DNA from 3 places in the Pseudomonas sp. App30 genome. Region 2 is predicted to be linked to each of the others. Evidence: predicted binding sites of a transcription regulator. Region 2 holds the regulator's gene; each other region holds the start of a gene.
The links. Region 2 encodes sigma-54, which starts transcription at its own class of promoters, with help from an activator protein. Its sites were predicted from a motif close to ANTGGCATNNANNTTGCTNT; they were not measured.
Positions count from the first base shown of each region.

Region 1: the regulator sigma-54 is predicted to act here: its motif matches at 3,348-3,367, upstream of RAM80_RS25045 (circularly permuted type 2 ATP-grasp protein).
Region 3: the regulator sigma-54 is predicted to act here: its motif matches at 1,810-1,829, upstream of RAM80_RS26380 (CmpA/NrtA family ABC transporter substrate-binding protein).

Region 1 is NZ_CP133165.1:5,446,079-5,455,534, forward strand. Features, by position in the region: gene RAM80_RS25025 (hypothetical protein) at 1-1,354, opposite strand, end outside; gene RAM80_RS25030 (hypothetical protein) at 1,533-1,769, shown strand; gene RAM80_RS25035 (ribonuclease E inhibitor RraB) at 1,993-2,334, shown strand; gene RAM80_RS25040 (hypothetical protein) at 2,974-3,219, opposite strand; gene RAM80_RS25045 (circularly permuted type 2 ATP-grasp protein) at 3,400-4,809, shown strand; gene RAM80_RS25050 (alpha-E domain-containing protein) at 4,823-5,773, shown strand; gene RAM80_RS25055 (transglutaminase family protein) at 5,770-6,567, shown strand; gene RAM80_RS25060 (rhodanese-like domain-containing protein) at 6,694-7,110, opposite strand; gene RAM80_RS25065 (amidotransferase) at 7,720-8,433, shown strand; gene RAM80_RS25070 (magnesium and cobalt transport protein CorA) at 8,533-9,456, opposite strand, start outside.
Region 2 is NZ_CP133165.1:2,722,958-2,732,413, reverse strand. Features, by position in the region: gene RAM80_RS12640 (HPr family phosphocarrier protein) at 1-224, opposite strand, end outside; gene rapZ (RNase adapter RapZ) at 241-1,098, opposite strand; gene ptsN (PTS IIA-like nitrogen regulatory protein PtsN) at 1,101-1,565, opposite strand; gene hpf (ribosome hibernation-promoting factor, HPF/YfiA family) at 1,578-1,886, opposite strand; gene RAM80_RS12620 (RNA polymerase factor sigma-54) at 1,998-3,494, opposite strand; gene lptB (LPS export ABC transporter ATP-binding protein) at 3,666-4,391, opposite strand; gene lptA (lipopolysaccharide transport periplasmic protein LptA) at 4,391-4,930, opposite strand; gene lptC (LPS export ABC transporter periplasmic protein LptC) at 4,917-5,489, opposite strand; gene RAM80_RS12600 (KdsC family phosphatase) at 5,498-6,022, opposite strand; gene RAM80_RS12595 (KpsF/GutQ family sugar-phosphate isomerase) at 6,022-6,996, opposite strand; gene RAM80_RS12590 (ATP-binding cassette domain-containing protein) at 7,228-8,037, shown strand; gene mlaE (lipid asymmetry maintenance ABC transporter permease subunit MlaE) at 8,037-8,834, shown strand; gene mlaD (outer membrane lipid asymmetry maintenance protein MlaD) at 8,834-9,301, shown strand; gene RAM80_RS12575 (MlaC/ttg2D family ABC transporter substrate-binding protein) at 9,313-9,456, shown strand, end outside.
Region 3 is NZ_CP133165.1:5,713,867-5,723,322, reverse strand. Features, by position in the region: gene rmf (ribosome modulation factor) at 356-571, shown strand; gene RAM80_RS26385 (quinone-dependent dihydroorotate dehydrogenase) at 675-1,700, opposite strand; gene RAM80_RS26380 (CmpA/NrtA family ABC transporter substrate-binding protein) at 1,860-3,047, shown strand; gene RAM80_RS26375 (ANTAR domain-containing response regulator) at 3,063-3,638, shown strand; gene RAM80_RS26370 (nitrate/nitrite transporter) at 3,826-5,037, shown strand; gene RAM80_RS26365 (protein kinase domain-containing protein) at 5,040-6,716, shown strand; gene RAM80_RS26360 (OmpA family protein) at 6,951-7,934, opposite strand; gene sigX (RNA polymerase sigma factor SigX) at 8,044-8,634, opposite strand; gene RAM80_RS26350 (mechanosensitive ion channel family protein) at 8,725-9,456, opposite strand, start outside.

The DNA of each region.
Region 1 (9,456 bases), 2.7 Mb from region 2:
CGGCGTTGTCGATCTGCCCGCGGACAAAGGCCGGGTAGCTGCCGCCCACGTCCACCTCGCGCACCACCTCGCGGATCAGGTCGGCCTCAAGGCCTGGGACGATGTTGCGGTGCTGGTCCACCACCAGCGCAGTCAGCCGGTAGTCCACGTCCAGCGGGCTGATGTTGGCCAGGGCCTTGTCGACGATCGGGGCCACGTCGCGGCCACGCTTCACCTCGCTGTAGATCAGCCAGGGCAGGCCTTTCCATAAATTGGGGATGATCCCCAACACCCGTGCTTCGCTGATGTACAGATGGTCGACGTCGATGCGCCGCTTCAGCCGGCGTCGCAGTTCGCCTTCTACGCGGGCCTTGGCGAAGCCCTTGAGGCTGGGCAACTGGTTCATCAATTGCTGGAACTGCAGGTGGTATTTGATCAGCGTGCGCGTGCGCTTTGCCAAGGCTTTGCGAGCAACGGCAGTGGAGTTGGCTAGCCAGGGCGGGGCAACCGCCTGGAGCAGGGCAGCGATGCGGCGGGTGAAGAAGCCGCTGGGGTTGAGCGCGTCATGCAGGTCGGTGGCACGGGTCAGGCCAATGACCCATTCCTCGCCCTGCAACGGGCTGAGGTCGCGGTGGTGCAGGTGGTAGTTGAAGTCGTCCAGTTGCTTTTCATGCCAGTGGCCGAGCAACTGGGCAAACAGGTGCCCGGTGATCTCGCTGAAGGTCACCGGGGCCTCGGGTGCCCGGCCCAGGCGCTTGTGGTCGCGGGTGGGCACGCCGGCTCGCAGGGTGTCGAGGCGGGCCAGGCGCTGACGCAGGCCGGCCAGGTCATTGAAGGCCTCCAGGCCTCCACCGGGGGTGAACAGTAGCAACAGGCCGACCTCTTCGGCTTGCGCCAGGCTGGCCAGCGGTGCATGTGCAGCCTGGGCCAGGACGAAACTGCCGATGGCCGGCACGCGCGCGTCGCTGGTCTCCAGGTGCAGGGCGTAGGCACGGGTGACGCGACCGTAGTGGCGCGTACGCTCGGCCAGCTCGGGCCATTGGTAGACACTCTTGGCCATCAGCCAATGGTCGTTGCCGAGCAGGCCGTCGGCGTGCAGCAATTGGGCCTGGGCATGCACGAAGCCAGCCAGCGCCTTGGCGGCTGCGGCGGCGTGGGCCTGCCCCCCTTCGGAGCGCCGGTAGTCGCGGTAGCGGCTGGGGTAGGCCTTGGGCAGTTTTTCCAGCGGCGTGCGCGGGTCATCAGGCTCAAGGCGCTGCCCCATGCGCTGGAACACAGCCAGCGGCGTGGGCGCCTGGGCCAGGGCGCCCAGCAGGGTGTGGTAGTGGGCGAGCACGTCATCGTAGTGCTTCACGGCAGCTAGGGTGTCGGTCATGACCGTCTCCTTGGGTGGAAACCGTGCATTTCGCCCGTTCGTCTGCCCGCCAAGGTGTTATCTAAATGAATCATTGCCGCTGGCGGGCACCCGGCCGGAACGATGCCGGCCCTGGCCGGTCAAGTGAAGTAAGGCGCAAGCCTTGTGTCGTCGACTCCGTTCTGCCGAGGAGATCTAGATGAAAAAGTGGCAAATCACGTTTATCGATGAACATGGCCAGCAGTTGAACCTGCAGGTCGATGCGCAGGAACGTCCCGACAAGGACGAGGCGGCCAGGCATGTACGTGCCTATTACCGCCCGGTGCTGGAAAAGGCCGACCTCAATGATTTTGATAATCGTGCCGCGGAACCGGCGGCCAAGGCGCTCAAGGAGATGAATGCCATGGAAATCGTTTCTGTGACGCCAGTCGACTGATCCGCAATTGGTGCGCCTGACCCTCTGGCACAGGCGCCGCCTTCGCGCTACTCTGCAATCGAGAGCGGCCTGCCCCCTTTGGCCGTGCCCTCGTCTTGTTGTCAGCTCCATGCTTGTTTCCGGGTGACCCTTGAGTCGCGTAGTCCCATTGCAGTCGTTTTTCTGCCAACGGAGGTCCTGGAAGTACTGAAAGTCTATCCATCAATGATGAGGAGGACGATTCATGAGCACAGCCTATCAAGAAGACATCAGCACCCACGTGCTGCGCCGCATGAAGGAAGGCGGCTTCGATTTTGCCAGCATCCATCCCATCGAGTTCTATGCCGTGTTCCCGGACGAAAAGCGTGCGCGCACGGCAGCGGGCAAGTTCCAGGGCGAGTCACTCAATGCCCAGGTCAGCGAACGTGACGATGGGGCCTGGTACCTGGAGTTGAGCAAGGTGATGTTCGCCACCTATGGCGGCATCGGCGAGTTCGAGCAGGACTTCGAAGCCGTGATCGAACCGCTGGGCGGGGAGATAGAAGGGTGGGGTGTGAAGCATCAGGTGCAGCGCCTGCAGGCTTGACTGACCCCCGCAGTACATGACGGCTGGCCCATGGGCTGGCCGTTTTAGTTTGCAGGCCATCCACAATACCTCCAGTTATTGCTGCTGCCCTGGCTCGTGATCTTGATCTGGCTTTTGACTTGGCTTTTGACTTGGCTTTTGATCTGGCTTTTGATCTTGATTGTATGCCCCGTAAAGCGCCCGGGCCGACTGGAGGCGTCGATCAACGGGCTGCCCGAAGGGCCGAGGCCGCAGGCCGAAGAGACGGTAACCCGCAGGCTTCTATAGCGGGTGCCGTCTGCCCGTTGAGCGGCGCCGGAAGGAGGGGACCCGTAGCGAAGCGGAGGGCCCAAGCAGGGGCAAGCCTTTTTTGCTTACTTTTTGTGGCGTTTGACAAAAAGTGAGCCGCCGTAAGGGCGGAAACGTGATTCGGCATCACCCGTGATAATGGATATGTTCATGATTGTCGGATCCTGCTTCTGACGGTTCTGGACATATCCATTTTCGCGGTGAGACCACCGACCGTTTCGGCCTTACGCCGAGTAACTTTTTGGCAGTCGCCCCAAAAAGTCACCAAAAAGGGCTCGCCCCTGCTTGGGCCCTCCGCTGCGCTACGGGTCCCCTCCTTCCGGCGTCGCCCAGGCGGCAAAACGGCCCCCGCTAACAAAGCGGGCGGGCTGCCGTTTCCTTCGGCTGCGCCGAAGGGCCCTGCGGGCTGCCGCCTGGTCGACGCCTCCAGTCGGCCCGGGCGCTTAACGGGGCCAAGATCAAAATCAAAAGCCAGATCACGAGCCAGATCAAGATCAAGAGCTTCAAGATCAAAAACGATTTGCGGCGGATGGAATATTCATTAAAAAAACTGTCTGGCGCAGCGTTGCCGAAATCATCTCTGGCTATGCTGGTCATAGCAATTAGCCTTGAACTACCGCTTCGCAATGAAGCGTCCGGGGACGGGTTGGGGTCAATGACGCACAGGAATGGTGCGAGCGCGAATCGGGCGTTATCCAACCTGTTGTTATTTAAGCGTTTCTGCCGCTGGCACGAGCCTTGCGATGGGCTTGGTGTCCGGGTGACAAGGAGTACGGCATGATCCGCACCTTTTATGATGAGATGTACGATGCCGGCGGCGTGGTCCGCCCGCATTACCGGGAGTTCGCGCGCTGGCTGGCCGACACCCCCGAAGAGCTCCTGGCCCAACGGCGCCGGGAAGCCGATCTGCTGTTCCACCGGGCTGGCATCACTTTCACGCTCTATGGCGACGAGCAGGGCACCGAGCGGCTGATTCCGTTCGATACCATTCCGCGCAGTATCCCGGCCAGCGAGTGGCGGGTGGTGGAGCGCGGCTGTATCCAGCGGGTCAAGGCACTGAACATGTTCCTGGCCGACCTGTACCACGACCAGCGCATCATCAAGGCCGGCATCATCCCCGCCGAACAGGTGCTGGCCAACGAGCAGTACCAGCTGGCGATGCAGGGCCTGAACCTGCACCGTGACATCTACTCGCACATTTCCGGCGTCGACCTGGTGCGCGACGGCGATGGCAGCTACTACGTGCTGGAAGACAACCTGCGCACGCCCAGCGGCGTGAGCTACATGCTCGAAGACCGCAAGATGATGATGCGCCTGTTCCCCGAGCTGTTCGCGGCCCAGCGCATCGCCCCCATCGACCATTACCCGAGCATGCTGCTGGACACCCTGAAAAGCTCCAGCCACCTGGACAACCCCAGCGTGGTGGTGCTGACCCCCGGGCGCTTCAACAGTGCGTTCTTCGAGCATGCGTTCCTGGCCCGCGAGATGGGCGTGGAACTGGTGGAGGGCGCCGACCTGTTCGTGCGCGACGACCGCGTGTTCATGCGCACCACCGACGGCCCCAAGGCCGTGGACGTGATCTACCGCCGCCTCGACGATGCCTTCCTCGACCCGCTGGCGTTCAACCCCGAATCGATGCTGGGCGTGCCCGGCCTGCTGGCGGCATACCGCTCGGGCAACGTGGTGCTGGCCAACGCCATCGGCACCGGCGTGGCGGACGACAAGTCGGTATACCCCTACGTCACCGACATGATCCGTTTCTACCTGGACGAGGAGCCGATCCTCAAGAACGTGCCGACGTGGCAGTGTCGCAACCCCAAGGAACTGTCCCACGTGCTGGCCAACCTGCCCGACCTGGTGGTCAAGGAGACCCAGGGGTCGGGCGGCTACGGCATGCTGGTGGGCCCTGCCGCCAGCGCGGCCGAGATCGAGAACTTCCGTGCCCGCCTCAAGGCGCGGCCCCATGCCTACATCGCGCAGCCGACGCTGTCGTTGTCGACCTGCCCGACCTTCGTCGAGAACGGCATTGCCCCGCGCCATATCGACCTGCGCCCGTTCGTCCTGGCCGGCCGCGAAACCCGTGTGGTACCCGGCGGGTTGACCCGCGTGGCGCTGCGCGAGGGCTCGCTGGTGGTCAACTCGTCACAGGGTGGCGGAACCAAGGACACCTGGGTGGTCGAGGATTAAGGATGCCTGCCAAATGCTGAGTAGAACTGCCTCTGATCTGTATTGGATGTCACGTTACCTGGAGCGCGCGGAGAACCTGGCGCGCATGCTCGAAGTCAGCTATTCGCTGTCGCTGATGCCCCAGGATGGCCGTGGCGACGGTCTTGAAGAAATGGCCATGCCGCTGTTGATCACCGGCACCCTCGACGACTACCTGGAGCGCCACGGCAAGCTGCACGCCGAGCGCCTGCTGCACTTCTTCGCCCTGGACGCCAGCAACCCGGCCAGCCTCTACAGCTGCCTGGGCGCCGCCCGCGCCAGTGCCCACGCGGTGCGTGGGCGCATCACCGCCGACATGTGGGAAAACATCAACGCCACCTGGCTGGAGATTCGCGGCATCGCCGAGCAGGGCCTGGGGCGCTACGGCCTGAGCCGCTTCTGCGAGTGGATCAAGGAGCGTTCGCACCTGTTCCGTGGCGCCACCTACGGCACCATCATGCGCAATGACGCGTTCCGCTTCATTCGCCTGGGCACCTTCATCGAGCGCGCCGACAACACCCTGCGCCTGGTGGACGCGCGCTACGAGATGCTGGGCGACGAGGCCGAACTGGTGGACGAAAGCTCGGCGCGCAGTTACTACCAGTGGAGCGCGCTGCTGCGGGCGTTGTCGTCGTTCGAGGCTTACACCGAGATCTACCGCGACGCGCCCTCGGCCAACAACGTGGCGGAGATGTTGCTGCTGCGCGCCGACGTGCCGCGCTCGCTGCGCGCTTGCACCGAGGAAATCGACCAGATCCTGGCCTCGCTGCCCGGCCTCAACGGCCGCCCGGCCCAGCGCCTGGCCGCCGAGCTGGACGCGCGCCTGCGCTACACCGGCATCGGCGAGATCCTCGACGAGGGCCTGCATGCCTGGCTCACCGAATTCATCCCGCTGGTGGCACAGTTGGGCAACGCCATTCACAGTTCCTACCTGGAGGCAGTATGAGACTCTCCATCAGCCACGAGACCGCCTACCACTACGATGACGAAGTGCGCGCCAGCATCCAGTACCTGCGCCTGACGCCCCACGACAGCGAGCGCCAGCACGTGCTCAGCTGGCAGCTGGACCTGCCACGCCATGTGCGCGCGCAGATCGACCCGTTCGGCAACATCCTCCACGTACTGACCCTGGACGAGCCGCACCACGACATCATCATCGGCGCCCGCGGCCAGGTCGACATCGACGAGACCCGCGAGGCCGAGCACGAATCGCAGTCGCCATTGCCGTTCCGCCGCTTTACCCGCCTGACCGAGGCCGACGAGGCGCTACGTACGTTCGCCGCGAAAGAATGCGGGCAGCGTACTGACCGTACGGCGCTGATCGACCTGATGCAGGCGCTGAACCAGCATATCACCTACAGCCCCGGCGCCACCGAGGTGGACACCAGCGCCGCCCAGGCCTTCGCCGCCCGTGCCGGCGTGTGCCAGGACCACACCCACGCGTTCCTGGCCTGCGCCCGCAGCCTGGGCGTGCCGGCGCGTTATGTGTCGGGGTACCTGTTCAGTGGGGACAGCGAGCACCTGGCCAGCCACGCCTGGGCCGAAGCCTGGCTGGACGACGCCTGGTACAGTTTCGACGTGACCAACCAGCTGGCGCGCCCCGAGCGCCACCTGAAGCTGGCCGTGGGCCTGGACTACCTGGACGCCTGCCCGGTGCGCGGCATGCGCCGGGGTGGTGGCTTCGAACAGATGCACGCCAAGGTCCACGTGACGCCGACGGTGCAAGTGCAGGTGCAGTAACCCGCGCCCCGTAGCCGCTGCCGTCAGGCTGCGCTGGCCCCTGGGTACACTGGAAATTTCCAGCGAGGTCCAGGCCCAGCGCAGCCTACGGCAGCGGCTACGCCCATTCCGCTGATCCCGCCCGCGTCAGCAGTAGAAACTGTCCTTCTGGCACAGCCGGAACAGCGCCGAGTTCAAGTCCATGTAATTGCCGCCGTTGACGATGGCCAGGAACCCGGCTTTCTTCAGTGCCGCTTCCGCCTTGTTGGCGTTCGCGTCGGTGTCGCTGTACAGCACCACGACCTGGGCCTTGTTCTGGATCGCCTTGCCCAGCTGGTAGGCCAGGCCGCGCGCGTCGGTGTCGCTGGAGGAGAGTGGGCGCAGCGACATGTCGACTTGCAGCGCATTATTGATGTGGCCAGCGGAATACTGGTCATCGGTGCGCACATCGAGAATCATCACGCCGTTTCCGATCTGGTCCACCGCCTCGTCAATGTCGACGTAGGCGTGGGCCTGGGTGCTGATCAGCAGTGAAAGGGAAAAGGGGGCAATCCATCTGCGCATGGGCCAATCTCCAGGAATTCAACCTGAAGATTGGCACAGATGCGCAGCGCCCGGTAGCAACGGGTGGCAAATTTTATTCGGCAACCGGTCGGTTGTGTTCAGCCGAACAACCGGGTGAGGTTGGGGAGGATGAGTAGCAGGGTGGTGATGGCGACGATAATGCCCGCCTGGCGTACTTTGTCGTGTTTGAACATGGTTGGCTGCCTTCTTGTTATTCTTCCTTTGCGCCGACTGCGGGCCTTTGGGCCGGGCGAAGACGTGCACCTTTACCGCGATCGCCTGGCGTGCTCGAAAAAGGCCTCGGGCAGCTGAAGCGATATTTCTAACAGTAGGGCCCGGGAAGCCTGTGGCTTAGAACGCTTTGGTCTGGCTTATTCGATAAATAATCGCCAATTTGTCTAGCAGTGGCCTGAACATCTGCTTGATACCCATGCTAGAGAGGCTGCCTGCCTCTGAAGTCAGCTTTGTCGGCCTTGCACCGTTCGTCAGGCGCCGCCCAACGGTACAAAAAGCGCGGTGATCAGCCTTCATGGTCTTGCAAGGCCGCGTCGATTCGCGCAGTCTCAGCGCCGTGCACTGTTGCCTCTAATCGTGTCGGGTATTCTTTCTATGTCGTTACGCATCTGCATCCTGGAAACCGATGTCCTGCGGCCTGAGCTGGTCGAGCAATACCAGGGCTACGGCCGGATGTTCGAACAGCTGTTCGCGCGCCAGCCCGTTGCCGCGCAGTTTTCCATCTATAACGTGCTGAACGGCGAGTACCCGCCCGAGGGCGAGGTGTTCGATGCCTACCTGGTCACCGGCAGCAAGGCCGACTCCTTCGGCACCGACCCCTGGATCCAGACCCTCAAGACCTTCCTGCTGGAGCGCTACAAGCGCGGTGACAAGCTGCTGGGCGTGTGCTTCGGCCACCAACTGCTGGCGCTGCTGCTGGGCGGCCGTGCCGAGCGGGCCAACCAGGGCTGGGGCGTGGGCGTGCATGACTACCAGGTGGACACCACTGCCGAGTGGATGAGCCCACCCGCCAGCGAGCTGGCGCTGCTGATCAGCCACCAGGACCAGGTCACCGCGCTGCCCGAAGGCGCCACGGTGGTGGCGTCCAGCGCGTTCTGCCCGAACGCCGCTTACCACATCGGTGATCAGGTGCTGTGCTTCCAGGGCCACCCGGAGTTCATGCATGACTATTCTCGCGCGCTGCTGGACCTGCGCGTGCAGAGCCTGGGTGAAGCAGTGCACGGCAAGGCCGTGGCCAGCCTGGCGCGCGAACACCAGGGCACTCTGGTAGGCGAATGGATGATGCGCTTCGTCGCGCAGGGCCGCTAACGTCGCTGTGACGCTGTGTGTGGGAGCTGGCTTGCCAGCGAGCTTTTAGGGCCTCAACAGCTCGCTGGCAAGCCAGCTCCCACATGATCGAGTGTTTTGTTACAACCAGCCGGAGCGCTTGAAGCTGGCGTACAACGCCCCACACCCCACCGCAATCGCCCCCAGCACCACGAAGTAGCCGTACTGCCAGTGCAGCTCCGGCATGTTCTGGAAGTTCATTCCGTAGATGCCCGCCACCGCCGTGGGAAACGCCAGGATGGCCGCCCAGGCGGCGAACTTGCGCTGCACGATGCTTTGCCGCGACGACTCCAGCAGCATGCCCACCTCGATGGTCTGGCTGGCGATGTCGCGCATGGTGCCCAGGTCTTCCATCTGCCGCGTCACATGGATCTCCACGTCGCGGAAATAAGGGCGCATGTTCCGGTCGATGAACGGGAAGTCCAGGCGCTGCAGTTCTTCGCTGATCTCCACCATGGGCGCCACGTAGCGGCGCAGGCGCAGTAGCTCCCGACGCAGGCTGTGCAGGCGCTGCACGTCGGCCTCGCGCAGGCAGTCGGCGAGCACCGCGGCCTCGATCTGCTCGATCTCGGCGTGGATGGCCTCGCTCACCGGCTGGTAGTTCTCGGTGACGAAGTCCAGCAGGGCATACAGCACGAAGTCCTCGCCGTGCTCCAGCAGCAACGGCCGCGCCTCGCAGCGCTGGCGCACCAGCGAGTACGACGCCGAGTGGCCGTTGCGGGCGGTAATGATGTACCCCTTGCCGGCAAAAATGTGGGTTTCGATGAACTCCAGCTTGCCGTCCTGGCGCACCGGCGAATAGGTGACGATGAACAGCGCGTCGCCGAAGGTTTCCAGCTTCGGCCGGCTGTGTTTTTCCAGCGCGTCTTCTATGGCCAGTTCGTGCAGGCCGAACTGGCGCTGCAGGTTGGCCAGTTCCGCGGCATTGGGCTGTTCCAGCCCGATCCACACGAAGTGCCCGGGCTTCTTGGCCCAGGCAGCGCCTTGATCAAGGCTGATATCAAC
Region 2 (9,456 bases):
GCTTCGTCCTGTTCCTCGCCTTCGGTGGACAGGTACACCTGGGTACCTTTGCCGGCGGCCAGCATCATGACGGCCATGATGCTCTTGCCGTCGATCATGCTGTCGGCGTTGCGGCCGATGCGGACCTGGCAGTTGCCGAAGCGGCCGGCGACGCCGACGAACTTGGCGGCCGCGCGGGCGTGCAGGCCAAGCTTGTTGATGATTTCGATTTCACGAGCAGGCATCGCGGTGGGGATCCTTTCAACTGAGGTCGCGGTGGCGAACCTGGACATTCTTGAGCGTCTGCTGCAGGGCCTGGCCAAGGCGTTCGGTCAGGTAGACCGAGCGATGGTGCCCGCCGGTGCAGCCGATGGCAATGGTGACGTAGGCGCGGTTGCTGGCGGCGAAGCGCGGCAACCACTTGAGCAGGTAGCTTGAGATGTCCTGGTACATCTCCTCGACGTCGGGCTGCGCGGCCAGGTAGTCGATGACCGGTTGCTCCAGGCCTGAATGGTCGCGAAGTTCCGGCTTCCAATAGGGGTTGGGCAGGCAGCGCACGTCGAACACCAGGTCGGCGTCCACCGGCATGCCACGCTTGAAACCAAATGATTCCACCAGGAACGCCGTGCCCGGCTCCGGCTTGTTCAGCAGGCGCAGCTTGAGCGAGTCGCGCAGCTGGTACAGGTTCAGGTGGGTGGTGTTGATCTTCAGGTCAGCCAGGTCGGCGATCGGGCTGAGCAGGTCGGTTTCCACCCGGATGGCTTCGGCCAGCGAACGGCTGGCGTTGCTCAGCGGGTGGCGGCGGCGGGTCTCGGAGAAGCGCTTGAGCAGGGTTTCTTCGTCGGCGTCCAGGTACAGCACGTCGCACTGGATGTGCTTGTCGCGGGCTTCCTGCAGCAGTTGCGGAAAACGCGACAGGTCGCTGGGCAGGTTGCGCGCATCGATGGACACGGCTACCAGCGGCTGGGCCAGCTCGGTGCGGATCAGGGCGCGCTCGGCCAGTTCCGGCAGCAGGCCGGCCGGCAGGTTGTCGATGCAGTAGAAACCGTTGTCTTCCAGCACGTCCAGCGCGGTGCTTTTGCCCGAGCCGGAACGGCCGCTGACGATGATCAGGCGCATGGTCAATGACCTTTCTGTTCGTCCAGCACAACCTGATAGAGGGCATCGCTGCTTTTCGCCGAGCGCAGGCGCTCGCGCACGTCGGCGCGGTCGAGCATGCCGGCGATCTGGCTCAGCAACGCCAGGTGTTCATTGGTCGCCTCCTGGGGGACCAGGAGCACGAAGACCAGGTCGACCGGGGCGCCGTCGATGGCGTCGTAGTCGATCTTGTTCTCCAGGTGCAGCAGGGCGCTGATCGGCGTGGTGCAGCCAACCAGGCGGCAATGGGGGATGGCAATACCGTTGCCAAAACCGGTCGAGCCCAGTTTTTCGCGGGCGACCAGGCTTTCGAACACTACCTGCATCTCAAGGCCCGGGACTTCCCGGGCGATGAGGGTGGCGATGTGTTCGAGTACTTTCTTCTTGCTGCCGCCCGGCGCGTTCACGAGGGAACGGCCGGGGGTCAGGATGTTTTCAAGTCGGATCATGAGGGGGGAGTGTCAGCGGGCGGTCTGGCCTTGCAGCAGACTCTGCTGTTTTTCCTTATGCTTTTTGAGTTGGCGGTCGAGCTTGTCGGTCAGCAGGTCGATGGCCGCGTACATATCATCATGTTCCGCGTTTGCCACGACTTCGCCACCGGGTACGCGCAGGGTGGCCTCGATTTTCTGTTTCAGCTTCTCGACCTCCATGATGACCTGCACGTTGGTGATCTTGTCGAAATGGCGCTCCAATCGGTCGAGTTTCTCACCGATGTAAGTGCGCATGGCGTCGGTCACAACCAGTTGATGTCCACTGATGTTGACTTGCATACCGCTTTCTCCTTATTGCCAGTGCATAAAGAGACAGGTTGGTTAACCTGCCACTGGAACGCTGTGGCACATCCGGCAAGCCCACTGGCAGCGCGTTGGCGCTGCCAGGATTCACATCAGCCGCTTGCGTTCGCTGGACGGCGCGATCCCTAGGGATTCACGGTACTTGGCGACAGTGCGGCGGGCTACCTGGATGCCTTGTGCCTCCAGTAAACCAGCGATCTTGCTGTCACTCAATGGCTTTTTCTGATTTTCCGCGGCAACCAGTTTCTTGATGATCGCGCGGATCGCCGTGGACGAGCATTCTCCGCCCTCGGAGGTGCTGACGTGGCTGGAGAAAAAGTATTTCAGCTCGTAGATGCCGCGCGGGGTGTGCATGTATTTCTGCGTGGTCACCCGCGAAATGGTCGACTCGTGCATGCCCACCGCCTCGGCGATGTCGTGCAGCACCAGCGGCTTCATGGCCTCGTCGCCGTAGTCGAGGAAACCGCGCTGGTGCTCGACGATCTGGCTGGCGACCTTCATCAGGGTCTCGTTGCGGCTCTGCAGGCTCTTGATGAACCAGCGCGCCTCCTGCAACTGGTTGCGCATGAAGGTGTTGTCGGCGCTGGTGTCGGCGCGGCGCACGAAGCCGGCGTACTGCGGGTTGACGCGCAGGCGCGGTACGGCTTCCTGGTTCAGCTCCACCAGCCAGCGCTCGTTGTCCTTGCGCACGATGACGTCGGGCACCACGTACTCGGCTTCGCTGGACTCGATCTGCGAGCCAGGGCGCGGGTTGAGGCTTTGCACCAGTTCAATGACCTGGCGCAGCTCGTCTTCCTTGAGCTTCATGCGGCGCATCAGCTGGCTGTAGTCGCGGCTGCCCAGCAGGTCGATGTAGTCGGCCACCAGGCGCTGGGCCTCACTGAGCCACGGCGTGCGCGGGGGCATCTGGCGCAGTTGCAGCAGCAGGCATTCGCTGAGGTCGCGGGCGCCGATGCCGGCGGGCTCGAACTGCTGGATGCGGTGCAGCACGGCTTCCACTTCGTCCAGCTCGATGTCCAGCTCCGGGTCGAAGGAGTCGCAGATCTCCTGCAGCGTCTCGTCCAGGTAGCCCTGGTTGTTGATGCAGTCGATCAGGGTGACCGCGATCAGGCGATCGGTGTCGGACATGGGCGCCAGGTTGAGTTGCCACAGCAGATGGCTCTGCAGGCTTTCGCCGGCCGACGTGCGGGTGGTGAAGTCCCATTCGTCGTCATCGTTGCTGGGCAGGCTGCTGGCGCTGGTCTGGTAGATGTCTTCCCAGGCGGTGTCGACGGGAAGCTCGTTGGGAATGCGCTCGCTCCACTCGCCGTCTTCGAGGTTGTCGACGGTGGGGGCGGAGGTTTCCTGGTAGCTGGGCTCCTGGATTTCCGGCGTGACCTGTTGCTCGGCCTTGTCGGCCATGGGGTCGCTGTTGTCGAAGTCGTCGCCTTCTTCCTGGCGTTCGAGCATCGGATTGGATTCCAGGGCCTCCTGGATTTCCTGTTGGAGGTCCAGGGTGGAGAGCTGGAGGAGGCGGATGGCCTGTTGCAACTGCGGTGTCATCGTCAGTTGCTGGCCCATTCTTAGGACGAGCGATGGTTTCATGGCAGGGGCTTAACACCTTATTCGCCGGCGCAAAGCGCCATCCACTACGGGCGCCGAGGCTCTCGGCTTTTGTCGTAAGCAAATTATATGCCTGAAACCGAAGTGTTTGCCTAGAGCGACACCGCAATTAATTCGCGGCGCGCCCCGGGCAACCAGCCAAACACCTCGCCGTTACAGGCGGAACTCGTGGCCGAGGTAAACCTCTTTCACCAGTTGGTTTGCCAGGATGGTCTCGGCATCGCCTTCGGCGATCAGCTGGCCATCGTTGACGATGTAAGCGGTTTCACAGATATCCAGGGTCTCGCGAACGTTGTGGTCGGTGATCAACACGCCGATGCCCTTGTTCTTGAGGTGATGAATGATCTGCTTGATGTCGCCGACCGAGATCGGGTCGACACCGGCAAAGGGTTCGTCCAGCAGGATGAACTTGGGCGCGGTCGCCAGCGCGCGGGCAATTTCCACCCGGCGCCGCTCGCCGCCCGACAGGCTCATGCCCAGGTTGTCGCGGATGTGCGTGATGTGGAACTCCTGCAGCAGGCTTTCCAGCTCCTTCACGCGGCCGGCCTTGTCCAGCTCCGGGCGGGTTTCCAGGATGGCCATGATGTTGTCGGAGACCGACAGCTTGCGGAAGATCGAGGCTTCCTGCGGCAGGTAGCCGATGCCCGAGCGAGCGCGACCGTGCATGGGCTGGTGGCTCACGTCCAGGTCGTCGATCAGCACGCGGCCCTGATCGGCGCGCACCAGGCCGACGATCATGTAGAAGCAGGTGGTCTTGCCGGCGCCGTTAGGCCCCAGGAGGCCGACGATCTGCCCACTTTCGATGGACATGCTGACGTCACGCACCACTTGCCGGCCCTTGTAGGCCTTGGCCAGGTGCTGGGCTTTGAGGATAGCCATTACTTGCCCTGCTGCTGGTCGGTTTTGCTTTTCGGCTGGATGACCATGTCGATGCGTGGTCGTGGCGTGACCTTGGCGCCTGTGGCGCGGCCGGCGTTCACTACCTGCTTGACGGTGTCATAGACGATCTTCTCGCCTTCGGACGTGTTGCCGTCGTTCACCACCTTGGCCTGGTCGATCAGGATGATGCGGTTCTGCGCCGAGAAATACTGGATGGTCTTGCCGTAGCCCTGGACGATGGGCTTGTCGATCGCCGGCTTCTGCTCGTAGTAGGCCAGGTTGCCCACCGAGGTGAAGGTGTCGACGTCGCCCTGGGCGTTGCGGGTGATGGTCACGGTGTTGCCGGTGATCTTCATGGTGCCCTGGGTGATGATGACGTTGCCCTTGTAGACGGCCACGCCCTGCTTGTCATCCAGTTGTGCGTCGTCGGACTGGATGTGGATCGGCTGGTCGCGATCCGTAGGCAGTGCCCAGGCGCCAGCGCTCCCCAGTGCAGAGCCCAGGGAGAGCAATAAAGGGAGGGTTTTAGCGAGCCTCATACAGTCCTCTTACGTTTGACAGCAAGTTGATCTTGCTGTCTTTCAAATATGCCTTCATGCCCGTGCCCGTCGAGACGCCACCGGCGCCGTCGATTCTAACGTCTCGGTCAGTCTGCGCATATTGCTGTTGTGGGAATACCGTCATGCGCGTGGTGGTAATCAGGGTAGGACGGTTTTTCTGGTCGGTGCGGGCCACGCGGACGTTGTCGATCAGCTCGACCTGGGTGCCGTCGGGGTTCACTTCGCCGTGGTCGCTGGTCACGTGCCAGGGGTACACGGTGCCGCGGTACAGGTTCATGTCCGGGTTGGTCACCTTGGTGACCTGGCTGGCCTGCAGGTGCTCGACCTTGTCACCGGTCATGCGGTACTGCACGCCGCCGTCAGGCAGGTACTGCACAGCGTGGGCGTTGATGGCGTAATAGTCGATGGCACTTTCGTCGACAGCAGCCGCAGGCTTGTCGAGGAAGGTGTCCGGGTTGATGTTCCAGTAGCCGACGGAGACGAAGATCGCCACGACGACACAGAACAACAGGAGATTGCGCAGTTTTTTACTCGGCATGGGAAACTCTATAAATAGGCGGCCAGGGCCGCTTCGAGGTTGCCTTGGGCACGCAGGATCAGCTCGCAGAACTCGCGGGCAGCGCCTTCGCCGCCACGGGCCTGGGTCACGCCGTCGGCGTGCTCGCGCACGAACGGCACGGCGTTGGCCACGGCCATGCCCAGGCCGACGCGGCGGATGGGGGCCAGGTCCGGCAGGTCGTCGCCCAGGTAGGCTACCTGTTCATAGCTTAGGCCCAGTTGCGCCAGAAGGTCGTCCAGTGCCACCAATTTGTCTTCGCGGCCCTGGTACAGGTGGGCGATGCCCAGGCTCTTGGCCCGGCGCTCGACGATCGGGTTCTTGCGCCCGGTGATGATCGCCGTGACTACGCCCGAGTTGATCAGCATCTTGATGCCCTGGCCGTCCAGGGTGCTGAACGTCTTGATCTCGCTGCCGTCTTCGCAGAAGTACAGGCGGCCGTCGGTCAGCACGCCGTCCACGTCAAACACCGCCAGTTTCACGGCCTGGCCGCGTTGCAACAGGTGCTGGGTCATCACATTACTCCGGCGCGCAGCAGGTCGTGCATGTTCAGGGCGCCAACCGGGCGGTCCTGCTTGTCGACCACCACCAGCGCGCTGATCTTGTGGTCTTCCATGATCTTCAGGGCCTCGGCGGCGAGCATCTCGGCGCGGGCGGTCTTGCCGTGGGGCGTCATCACTTCCTCGATGCGCGCGCTGTGCACGTCGATGGTGCGGTCCAGGGTGCGGCGCAGGTCGCCGTCGGTGAATATCCCGGCCAGGCGGCCATCCTCTTCAAGGACCACGGTCATGCCCAGCCCCTTGCGGGTCATTTCCATCAGCGCATCCTTGAGCAGCGTGCCGCGAACCACCTGCGGCAGTTCCTCGCCGGCATGCATCACGTTCTCCACCTTGAGCAGCAGGCGGCGGCCCAGGGCGCCACCGGGGTGCGAGAAGGCGAAGTCCTCGGCGGTGAAGCCGCGGGCCTCCAGCAGGGCGATGGCCAGGGCGTCGCCCAGCACCAGCGCCGCGGTGGTGGAGGAGGTGGGCGCCAGGTTCAGCGGGCAGGCCTCGTGGACCACGCGGGCGTCCAGGTTGACCTCGGCGGCCTTGGCCAGCGGCGAGTCGGGGTTGCCGGTCATGCTGATGAGCTGGATGCCCAGGCGCTTGATCAGCGGCAGCAGGGTGACGATTTCATTCGTGGAGCCGGAGTTGGACAGGGCCAGGATGATGTCATCGCGGGTGATCATGCCCATGTCGCCGTGGCTGGCCTCGGCCGGGTGCACGAAAAACGCCGTGGTGCCGGTGCTGGCCAGGGTCGCGGCGATCTTGTTGCCGATATGCCCTGACTTGCCCATGCCGACCACGACGACGCGGCCCTTGCTGGCGAGGATCATTTCGCAGGCGCGGACGAAGTCGGCATCAATATGGGCCAGCAAGCCCTCTACCGCCTCGAGTTCAAGGCGGATGGTGCGCTGTGCCGATTGGATCAGGTCGCTGGATTGGCTCATGTCGGAAACGTATTGCCTGATGAAAAGGCGGCGATTATAGCCGTATTGATCGAAACCCTCACGTTCGATCGTCATCCATTAAATGTCTTGTTGCTTATTCGCTTTTGGAACGGCCTTGGGGCGCGTGTGTCTGGGGTGATATAGTTCGCCGCCAGTTGGCCCGCCAGAAGCGCGCGTGTCTTCGCGACGGGGGAAAGCGTCCGAGGACAGGCTGCATCGCAAGGAGTTTAGATGAGTGCCGATAATGACTACGCGGTCGAGCTGAAGGGTGTGTCCTTCAAGCGCGGTTCGCGGAGTATCTTCAAAAATGTCGATATCCGCATTCCAAGAGGCAAGGTCACCGGTATCATGGGACCTTCCGGCTGCGGCAAGACAACCCTGCTGCGCCTGATGGGCGCGCAGTTGCGCCCCAGTGGTGGCGAGGTCTGGGTCAATGGCCAGAACCTGCCGGCGCTGTCGCGTAGCGACCTGTTCGACGCCCGCAAGCACATGGGCGTGCTGTTCCAGAGCGGCGCGCTGTTCACCGACCTCGACGTGTTCGAGAACGTGGCGTTCCCGCTGCGGGTGCATACCGACCTGCCCGAGGAAATGATCCGCGACATCGTCCTGCTCAAGCTGCAGGCCGTTGGCCTGCGCGGTGCCGTGGAACTGATGCCCGACGAGCTGTCCGGTGGCATGAAGCGTCGCGTGGCCCTGGCCCGCGCCATTGCCATGGACCCGCAGATCCTCATGTACGACGAACCATTCGTCGGCCAGGACCCTATCGCCATGGGCGTGCTGGTGCGCCTGATCCGCCTGCTCAACGATGCCTTGGGCATTACCAGCATCGTGGTCTCCCATGACCTGGCCGAAACCGCCAGCATCGCCGACTACATCTATGTGGTGGGTGACGGGCAGGTGCTGGGGCAGGGTACGCCGCAGGAACTGATGGCGGCGGACAATCCTCGCATTCGCCAATTCATGAAAGGCGACCCCGACGGGCCGGTTCCTTTCCATTTCCCGGCGCCGGACTACCGCGCCGATCTTCTGGGGACGCGCTGATGCGCAAGAAATCACTACTGGAGCGCATCCGCCTGTTCGGCCGCGCGGCCATCGACATGCTGGCGGTGCTGGGGCGTTCCGGGCTGTTCCTGATGCATGCGCTGGTCGGGCGTCGTGGCGTGGGCGGTGGCTTCCAACTGCTGGTCAAGCAACTGTATTCGGTCGGCGTGATGTCGCTGCTGATCATCGTCGTGTCGGGCATGTTCATCGGCATGGTGCTGGCCCTGCAGGGCTTCAGCATCCTCACCAAGTACGGTTCCGAGCAGGCCGTGGGGCAGATGGTCGCCCTGACCCTGCTGCGCGAGCTGGGCCCGGTGGTCACCGCCTTGCTGTTCGCCGGCCGCGCGGGCTCCGCGCTGACGGCCGAGATCGGCAACATGAAGTCCACCGAGCAGCTGTCGAGCCTGGAAATGATCGGCGTCGACCCGCTCAAGTACATCGCTGCGCCGCGCCTGTGGGCAGGCTTCATTTCCTTGCCTATCCTGGCCATGATCTTCAGCGTCGTGGGCATCTGGGGCGGCTCGTGGGTGGCCATCGACTGGCTGGGTGTGTATGACGGCTCGTTCTGGGCCAACATGCAGAACAGCGTCAATTTCACCGACGACGTCCTCAACGGCGTGGTCAAGAGCCTGGTGTTCGCGTTCGTGGTGACCTGGATCGCCGTGTTCCAGGGCTACGACTGCGACCCGACTTCCGAAGGCATCAGCCGCGCCACCACCAAGACCGTGGTGTATGCCTCGCTGGCCATCCTGGGCCTGGACTTTATTCTGACCGCTTTGATGTTTGGAGATTTCTGATGCAAAACCGCACCCTGGAAATCGGTGTCGGCATGTTTCTGCTGGCCGGGATTCTGGCACTGATTCTGCTGGCCCTTCGCGTCAGCGGCCTGTCCACCAGCGCCGCCAACGATACCTACAAGCTGTACGCCAACTTCGACAACATCGCCGGCCTGACCGTGCGCGCCAAGGTCACCATGGCCGGCGTCACCGTGGGCAAGGTCACCGCCATCGACCTGGACCGGGACACCTTCACCGGCCGCGTCACCATGCAGATCGACAAGAAGGTGAATAACCTGCCGACCGACTCCACTGCATCTATCCTGACGGCTGGCCTGCTGGGCGAGAAGTACATCGGCCTGAGCGTGGGCGGTGAAGACACCCTGCTCAAGGACGGCGGAACCATTCACGACACCCAGTCGTCCCTTGTACTGGAAGACCTGATCGGCAAATTCCTGCTCAATACCGTTAACAAAGACGCCAAATGAGGAGTTACTCCATGATGTCCATCCTGCGACGTGGCCTGCTGGTGCTGTTGGCCTGTGTGCCGCTGTTGGCCAATGCTGCCGACCAGTCCGCCCATGACCTGGTGGATCGCACCACCAAGGAGCTGCTGGCAGACCTGGCGGCGAACAAGGCCCAG
Region 3 (9,456 bases), 3.0 Mb from region 2:
GCCTGAAAATGACCCTTCGTCGTTTAATACTGAAAAGCATTTAGCCATCAATCCCTGATGGCAACGTCCCATTACTGGGGCTGCAAGGCTGATCATAGCCGGGTTTAACCCCCGCTGGCCTTTGAAGCATCCTTTTACTTATGGTCGAGACACCATAATCGTTACGTCCTTATGACAAAACGGTCGTTCACACGGAAGAACGCATTGTTTAGAAATCCCTACAGGCCGCATCGCAATGGTACGGCACCACTGCTCGCCACGCCGGCAGCGAGCATCCAAAACCGGCAGAAAGACTCTGCCCGGCCTCAGACGAGGCCGACGGGACATAACAGTCAACAGACGAGGGCAACACCCTATGAGAAGACTTAAGCGTGATCCGTTGGAACGAGCATTTTTACGCGGATACCAATATGGCATCCATGGCAAATCCCGTGAGCTTTGCCCTTTTACTCTACCGTCAGTTCGTCAAGCCTGGATCAATGGCTGGCGTGAAGGACGCGGCGACAACTGGGACGGTATGACCGGCACTGCGGGTATCCACAGACTCAACGAACTTCACGCGGTCGGCTGACGAGGACGATTTTTCTCTTACATTTTCGTGATCAACCATGCGCGCCCTAACGGGCGGCGGGCGAGAGCCCAGGGGCCCCTTCGAGGGCCCCTTTTTTATGCCTTCAGCCTCGTGGCAGCGCGGCGATGGCGTCCACCGCCTCGCGGATCAGCGCCGGGCCCTTGTAGATGAAGCCCGAGTACAGCTGCACCAGGCTGGCGCCGGCGGCGATTTTCTCGGCCGCGTGCTTGCCTTCGGTGATACCGCCCACCGCGATGATCGGCATGCGCCCGGCCAGCTCGCCGGCCAGCACCTTGACGATGTGGGTGCTCTTCTCGCGCACCGGCGCGCCCGACAAACCGCCCGCCTCGTCACCGTGTGCCAGGCCCTCGACGCCTTCACGGCCCAGGGTGGTGTTGGTGGCGATGACCGCGTCCATGCCGGAGGCCAGCAGCGCCTGGGCCACTTGCACGGTTTCCTCGTCGCTCATGTCCGGGGCGATCTTGATCGCCACCGGCACGCGCTTGCCGTGCTGCACGGCCAGCACTTCGCGGCGTGCTGCCAGGGCGTCGAGCAGCTGCTTGAGCGACTCGCCGAACTGCAGGCTGCGCAGGCCCGGGGTGTTGGGCGAGCTGACGTTGACGGTGATATAGCTGGCGTGGGCGTAGACCTTGTCCAGGCAGATCAGGTAGTCGTCGACGGCGCGCTCCACCGGGGTGTCGAAGTTCTTGCCGATGTTGATGCCCAGCACGCCCTTGTACTGCGACGCGCGCACGCGGTTCAGCAGGTTGTCGACGCCCAGGTTGTTGAAGCCCATGCGGTTGATGATGGCGGTGGCTTCAGGCAGGCGGAAGATGCGCGGCTTGGGGTTGCCCGGCTGCGGGCGCGGGGTCACCGTGCCGATCTCGACGAAGCCGAAGCCCAGCTGGGCGAAACCGTCGATGGCCGCGCCGTTCTTGTCCAGGCCTGCGGCCAGGCCCACCGGGTTGTCGAACGCAAGGCCCATGACGGTCACGGGCAGGCGCGCCGGCGCCTTGGTCAGCAAGCCGTTGAGCCCCAGGCGGCCACCTGCGCCGATCAGGTCCAGGGACAGGTCGTGGGAGGTTTCCGGAGAGAGTTTGAACAACAGCTGGCGGGCCAGGTTATACATGGGCAGGCATGACTCGTTGGAAGATCGTCGGGGGCCGGCATTATAGCCACATTTACGCCCCCGTAGCAGCTGCCGCAGGCGGCGTCCGCATCCAGCACCGTCCCGGTGCACTGGCATACCTCTTGCGTCACATTGGGTACTTTTACACGGACCCCCACCATGACCGAGCCCCACACCCCCCTGGCCTGGGTGGCCGGCAGCGATGCGCCGGAGATAACCAGCCTGAACATCGGCTACATGGCCCTCACTGACTGCGCCCCGCTGGTGGTCGCCGCCACCCAAGGCTTCGCCCAGCCCCACGGCCTGACCCTGAACCTGCACCGCCAGGCGTCCTGGGCCGGGCTGCGCGACAAACTGTTGAGTGGCGAACTGGACGCTGCCCACAGCCTGTACGGCATGGTCTACGCCGTGCACTTGGGCATAGGCGGCACCCCGGCCAGCGACATGGCGGTGCTGATGGGCCTCAACCAGAACGGCCAGAGCATCAACCTGTCACCCACCCTGCAGGCCGTTGGCGTGACCAGCCCCGAGGCACTGGCGCGCCACGCGCACCAGCAAGGTGCGCGCCTGACCTTCGCCCAGACCTTCCCCACCGGCACCCACGCCCTATGGCTGTATTACTGGCTGGCCGCCCAGGGCATCCACCCGCTCGACGACGTCGACAGCGTGGTGGTCCCCCCGCCGCAGATGGTGGCGCACCTGCGCGCCGAGCGAATCGACGGCTTCTGCGTGGGCGAGCCCTGGGCCGCCAGCGCCGTGGACCAGGGCCTGGGCTTCACCCTCAGCACCAGCCAAGCGATCTGGCCCGACCACCCGGAGAAGGTGCTGGCGTGCACCCAGGCCTTCGTCGACCAGCACCCCAACAGCGCCCGCGCCCTGGTGGCCAGCGTGCTGCAGGCCAGCCGCTTCATCGAGCAGAGCCCGGAAAACCTGCGCGGCACCGCGCAGCTGCTCAGCGGCGCGGAGTACCTGGACGCACCACTGACCGCCATCGAGCCGCGTCTGCTGGGCAACTACGACGACGGCCTGGGCCACCACTGGCATGACCCCCACGCCCTGCGCTTCTTCGCCGGCGGCAGCGTCAACCAGCCGTGGCTGTCCGACGCCATGTGGTTCATGACCCAGTTCCGCCGCTGGGGCCTGCTGCGCCATGACCCGGACTACCTGGGCATCGCCCGGCAAGTGCAGCAGACCGCGCTGTACCGCAGCGCAGCCGCCAGTGTCGGTGTGCCAGTGGCCCCTGATGATCTGCGCAGCAGCCAACTGATCGATGGCAAGGTCTGGGACGGCAGCGACCCCGCCGGCTACGCGCGCAGCTTCGCCCTGCATGCCTTGGCCGATGACTGACGGGAGACGACCACTATGCTGCGTATCCTGTTGATCAACGACACCCCGCGCAAGGTCGGGCGCCTCAAGTCGGCGTTGGTGGAAGCCGGTTTCGAGGTGATCGACGAGTCGGGCCTGACCATCGACCTGCCGGCGCGCGTCGAAACGGTGCGCCCGGATGTCATTCTGATCGATACCGAGTCACCGGGCCGCGATGTGATGGAGCAAGTGGTGCTGGTGAGCCGTGACCAGCCGCGCCCCATTGTGATGTTCACCGACGAACACGACCCGCAGGTAATGCGCCAGGCGATCAAGTCCGGGGTCAGCGCCTACATCGTCGAAGGCATCCAGGCCCAGCGGCTACAGCCGATCCTTGACGTGGCCATGGCCCGCTTCGAGAGCGACCAGGCCCTGCGCGCGCAACTGCAGGCCCGCGACCAGCAGCTGGCCGAGCGCAAGCGCATCGAGCTGGCCAAGGGGCTGCTGATGAAGATGAAGGACTGCAAGGAAGAGGAGGCCTACACCCTGATGCGCCGGCAGGCCATGAGCCGCCAGCAGAAGCTGATCCAGGTGGCGGAGCAGATCATTGCCATGAGCGAACTGCTGGGCTGATCCCCACCCTTGTTCCGTAAGAACGCGCGTGGGGGCTGGCCCGGGATTTGCTTTGTATCAGCCAGGTAGCCAACGGCGGTTGCCCCCACATTGAACGACAAAGACGTCGCACACCCTCTCGCCCTGGCGAGCCGGGTTGCGGCGTTTTTTCGTTTTCGGCCCCTGCTGCCCCCTGTCGAGGTGTTCGATGAGCACAAGCTTCTGGAAATCCGGCCATGCCCCTACGCTGTTCGCCGCCTTCCTGTATTTCGATCTGAGCTTCATGGTCTGGTACCTGCTGGGCCCGTTGGCCGTGCAGATCGCCAACGACCTGCAATTGACCACCCAGCAACGCGGCCTGATCGTCGCCACGCCGATCCTTGCCGGAGCCATCCTGCGCCTGGTGATGGGCGTGCTGGTGGATCGCCTGTCGCCCAAGACCGCTGGCCTGATCGGCCAGTGTACGGTGATCGTGGCGCTGTTCTGCGCCTGGCATTTCGGCATCCACAGCTACGAGCAGGCGTTGCTGCTGGGCGTGGGCCTGGGCGTGGCGGGTGCCTCGTTCGCAGTGTCGCTGCCGCTGGCCTCGCAGTGGTACCCCGCCCAGCACCAGGGCAAGGCGATGGGCATCGCCGGGGCCGGCAACTCGGGCACGGTTTTCGCCGCGTTGTTCGCCCCGGCGCTGGCCGCGGCGTTCGGCTGGAACAATGTCTTCGGTTTCGCCCTGCTGCCACTGCTGGCCGTGTTGCTGGCGTTCAGCCTGCTGGCCCGCAACGCCCCGCAACGGCCCAAGCCCAAGGCCGTGGCGGATTACCTCAAGGCCCTGGGCGACCGTGACAGCTGGTGGTTCATGTTCTTCTACAGCGTGACGTTCGGCGGCTTCATCGGCCTGGCCAGCGCCCTGCCCGGCTACTTCAACGACCAGTACGGCCTGAGCCCGGTGACGGCGGGCTACTACACCGCCGCCTGCGTGTTCGGCGGCAGCATGATGCGGCCCCTGGGTGGTGCACTGGCCGACCGTTTCGGCGGCATCCGCAGCCTGCTGGCGATGTACAGCGTGGCCGCGATCTGCATCGCCGCCGTGGGCTTCCACCTGGGTAATTCCTACGCGGCGCTGGCGCTGTTCGTCGGCGCCATGCTCGGCCTGGGCGCCGGTAACGGTGCGGTGTTCCAGCTGGTGCCGCAACGGTTCCGCCTGGAGATCGGCGTGATGACCGGCCTGGTGGGCATGGCCGGCGGCATCGGCGGCTTCCTGCTGGCCGCAGGTTTGGGGGCGATCAAGCAGCACACCGGCGACTACCAGTGGGGCCTGTGGCTGTTCGCCGCCCTGGCGGTGGTGGCCTGGTTCGGCCTGCACGGGGTCAAGCGCCGCTGGCGCACCACCTGGGGCTCGGCCGCCGTTACTGCGGCGCGGGTCTGACCATGCCCTTGCAATTGAGCTGTGCCCAGGCCAGCGCCTGCGGGCCACGCGCGGAAAACCAGGATGCCCTGCGCCTGGTCACCCCGGCGCCGGAACTGGCTGCCAGCAAGGGCTACCTGTTCGCCCTGGCCGACGGCGTCAGCCAGTGCGCCGACGGCGGCCTGGCGGCGCGCGCCACGCTGCAGGCCCTGGCCCTGGATTACTACGCCACGCCGCAGACCTGGGGCGTGGCCCAGTCCCTCGACCGCCTGCTCAGCGCCCAGAACCGCTGGCTACAAGCCAACGGCGGCGGCCAGCCGCTGCTGACCACCCTCAGCGCCGTGGTGCTGCGCGGCCAGCGCTTCACCCTCGCCCATGTCGGCGATTGCCGGGTGTACCGCTGGCAACCGGGCCAGTTGCGGCAGATCAGCGAAGACCATGTGTGGGAGTCGGCGGGCATGGAGCACGTGCTGACCCGCGCCTTGGGCCTGGACCGGCACCTGGTGGTGGACTATCAGGAGGGTGAACTGCAGGACGGCGAAGTGTTCCTGCTGCTCAGCGACGGCGTGTGGGCGACCTTGGGCAACACCCAGATTGCCGCGGTGCTGGCCGACCACGTGGGCCACCTCGACCAGGCGGCCCAGACCCTGGTGAGCGCCGCCCACCTGGCCGGCAGCCAGGACAACGCCAGCGCCCTGCTGGTACGTATCGACAAACGTGGCGCCGACAACCTTGGCGACACCTTGCACCAGCTGCGGCAATGGCCGCTGCCGCGCACGCTCAAGCCCGGCCAGGTGTTCGAGGGCTGGACGGTGGTGGCGCCATTGGCCCAGAGCCGGCAATCGCTGCTGTACCGGGTCGAGGACAGCCAGGGCCAGCGCTGGCTGTTGAAGACACTGCCGGCCGAACGCCACGACGAGGCGGGCGCGCAGCAGGCGCTGCTGATGGAGGAATGGTTCCTGCGCCGCGTGGCCGGCCGCCACTTCCCCCAGGTGCACGCCCTGCCCGGCCGCCAGCACCTGTACTACGTGATGCGTGACTACCCCGGCCAAACCCTGGCCCAGTGCCTGGCACACCAGGGGCCGCTGCCCCTGGCGCACTGGCAGGCGGTTGCCCAGGGCTTGTTGCGGGCGCTGGGGGCGCTGCACCGGCGCAACATCATCCACCGTGACATCAAGCCGGAGAACCTGCTGCTGGGCGACGACGGCGAGCTGCGCCTGCTGGACTTCGGCCTGGCGTACAGCCCCGGCCTGTCCAGCGACAGCCCCAACGCCCTGCCCGGCACCCCGAGCTACCTGGCGCCGGAGTGTTTCAGCGGCGCGCCTCCGTCGCCACAACAGGACCTGTACGCCGCAGGCGTGTGCCTGTACCAGCTATTGACCGGCCACTACCCCTACGGCGAAATCGAGGCCTTCCAGCACCCGCGCTTCGGCGTCCCGGCCAATGCCCACCGCTACCGCCCCGACGTGCCCGACTGGCTGGACGCCATGCTGGCGCGCAGCGTGACGGCCGACCCGACGCAGCGCTTCGAGACGGCAGAGGAATGGCTGCTGGTGCTGGAACAGGGTGAAAGGCAGGGCCTGCAACCGCGTGCCTTGCCGTTGCTGCAGCGTGAACCGCTGAGGGTGTGGCGGGGGTTGGCGCTGGGGTCGCTGCTGGTGAACCTGGTGCTGCTGGTGTGGGTGTTGCAGCACGCTTGACGCCAGCTGCGCGGCGAGCCGGACGCAGCCTGCGGCAGCTGCTACAGGGATGGGCAGCCCGCCGCATCGCGGTTTCTGTAGCAGCGGCCCAAGGCCGCGTCCAAGGCGCCGCGCTGTTGCCGGCACACCGCGGCGCATCCGGACGCAGCCTGCGGCAGCTGCTACGGGGATGCGCGGAACCCGCAGGCGAAAAAAAACCCGGCCTAGGCCGGGTTTTTTTCAAGCTTTATCCAATTACTTGGATTGAGCTTCTACTTCAGCTTCTACGCGACGGTTAGTAGCGCGACCAGCGTCAGTCGAGTTGTCAGCGACTGGACGGGTTTTGCCGTAGCCGATCGAGTCAACACGGTTGCCTTGCACGCCGTACTGGTTGACCAGTACGTTTTTAACGGCCAGGGCACGACGCTCAGACAGCTTCTGGTTGTAGGCGTCTGGACCGACGTTGTCGGTGTGGCCTTCAACACGAGTAGTGGTCTGTGGGTACTGCTTCATGAAGTCAGCCAGGTTCTTGATGTCAGCATAGCTGTTTGGCTTGACGACCGACTTGTTGAAGTCGAATTTCACGTCCAGCTGAACGCGAACGACTTCTGGAGCTGGAGCTGGAGCTGGCTCTTCAGCAACTGGAGCTGGAGCTGGTGCTGGAGCAGGAGCCGGAGCCTTGCCGCCGTTACCGCCGAAGTTCACACCCAGGCCGATGGTAGGAGCGTAGTCCCACTTGCCGTTGTCCAGTTTGTAGTCAGCATCGATACCGGCACGAGCGTACAGGTTGTCGGTGATGTACCACTTGGCGCCAGCGCCGATGGTAGCGAAGGTGGAGCTGTCGCGACCGCTGTGGCCGTCAGCTTGCACGTTGCTCAGGCTCTGGTGAGCGAAGCCACCGGAAACGTACGGACGAATGGCGTCGCCGACAGTACCGAAGTGGTACATGGCGGTCAGGGAGCCAGTGTCACCGTGGATTTTCTGGCTGCCAGTACCATCGTTCGAACGAGTGTAGTTGGTCTTGCCGTAGCCCAGGATGACTTCAACGTCGTCGGTCAGGAAGTAGCCCAGCGAAGCGCCGGCAGTACGGCCGTCTTCGACGTGCTTGACGCTGTCGTTGTAGTTCTTCTGGTAGAAGGCTTCACCTTCGACCGCGCCTTGGCCTTGTGCCAAAGCGCCGAAAGAAGTTGCGGCAACAAGAGAACCAATGGCAATGCCTAAGGTGTTTTTCAGTTTCATCCGTTAAATCCCCATCTGGTGATTGTTAAGCAGTACCCCCTTACACGGGGGACAACTCGGCGGCCAGTCTAGCAGAACTAGCCCCCACGTTAGAGATATTTGCACCGAACTAAGTTTCGGCGATACCTGCAAATTTCTCACGTAGCTTGTCGAGCGCACGTTTGTATCGCATTTTCGTCGCGCTCAAACCCATGTGCATGATGTCCGCGATCTCTTGAAACTCAAGCTCTGCGACGAATCGAAGCACAAGTATTTCTCGGTCGATCGGGTTGACATGTATCAGCCAACGATCCAATCCACCACGCTCCTCCGGTTTCGGCGCCTTCTCTTCGGATGCCTCCTCGAGCGGGTCGAGGCTCAATGCATCCATGAGGCGGCGCTTGCGCCGTTCCTTACGGTACTGCGTGATACATTCGTTGTAGGTGATGCTGTAGAGCCAGGTCTTGAACTTCGATTTACCCTCGAAATTCTTCAGACCGTACAACACCTTCAACATCACCTCCTGACAGACATCGTCAGCATCACGATCGTTCCCTAAATATCTCGCACACACGTTGAACAGGGTTCGCTGATAGCGCCTCATCAGCTCTTCGTAGGCACGGGTGACGTGAAAAAGCTCCACATGCGAACGCGCCACCAGCTCCTCGTCTGTGAGCGTGCGGGGGTCGTAACGCAGGGGCAACGAATGAACTTTATTCAAAACAAGTCGGGCCGACAGTCAGGTCAATATCCACCATGGCCCGACACCCGGGCCATTTTGCGGCGGCATACAGTAGCAGAATTTGCCGGCTCAGCGGCTACTAACCCGCTGCTCCAAGAGGATCCGATTCGACAGGGAAACCAATTCCCCGTCGTCGGTCAGCACCGTCGTCTTGACCGTGCCGATCTCCTCGATCTGGCCTTCAACCTCTCCAATTCGCACTTGTTGCCCCACCTGGTACAACTCCCGCACGTAAATTCCTGCCAGGATCTGCCCGGCGATTTCCTTGCTGCCGAGGCCCATGGCCAATGCAACGGCCAGACCAACGGTAATCAAAACAATGACGATGACGTGGTTCAGCAGGTCGGTCTTGACCTCGAGCTGGCTAATGGCCACCGAGATACTGATGACAATGACCAGCCACTGAGCCACTCGCCCAAGCCCTGCCGAGTAGTCCAGCCCCACGCCTTCGGCCGCGCCGCGCACCAGGCCGTTCACCAGTTGCGCCAGCAGCACGCCGACCAACAGCACCAGCGCGCCACCGAAAACCTTCGGCAAATAGAGCGCCAGCATGTCGAGCGTAGCTGAAACTCGCTGCAAGCCAAGGGATTCGGCCGCAGAAACCAGGAAAATCAGCAACACGAACCAGTAGACGATCTTGCCCACCAGGGTGGAAATCGGCACCTGGATGCCGCCGCGGCTCATCAGCTTGGTCAACCCGGTGCCTGCCATCAGGCGGTCCAGGCCCAGCTTGGCCAGCAGCTTGGACAACAGGGTATCGAGCAGCTTGGCCACGACAAAGCCCAGCAGCAGCACCACCAA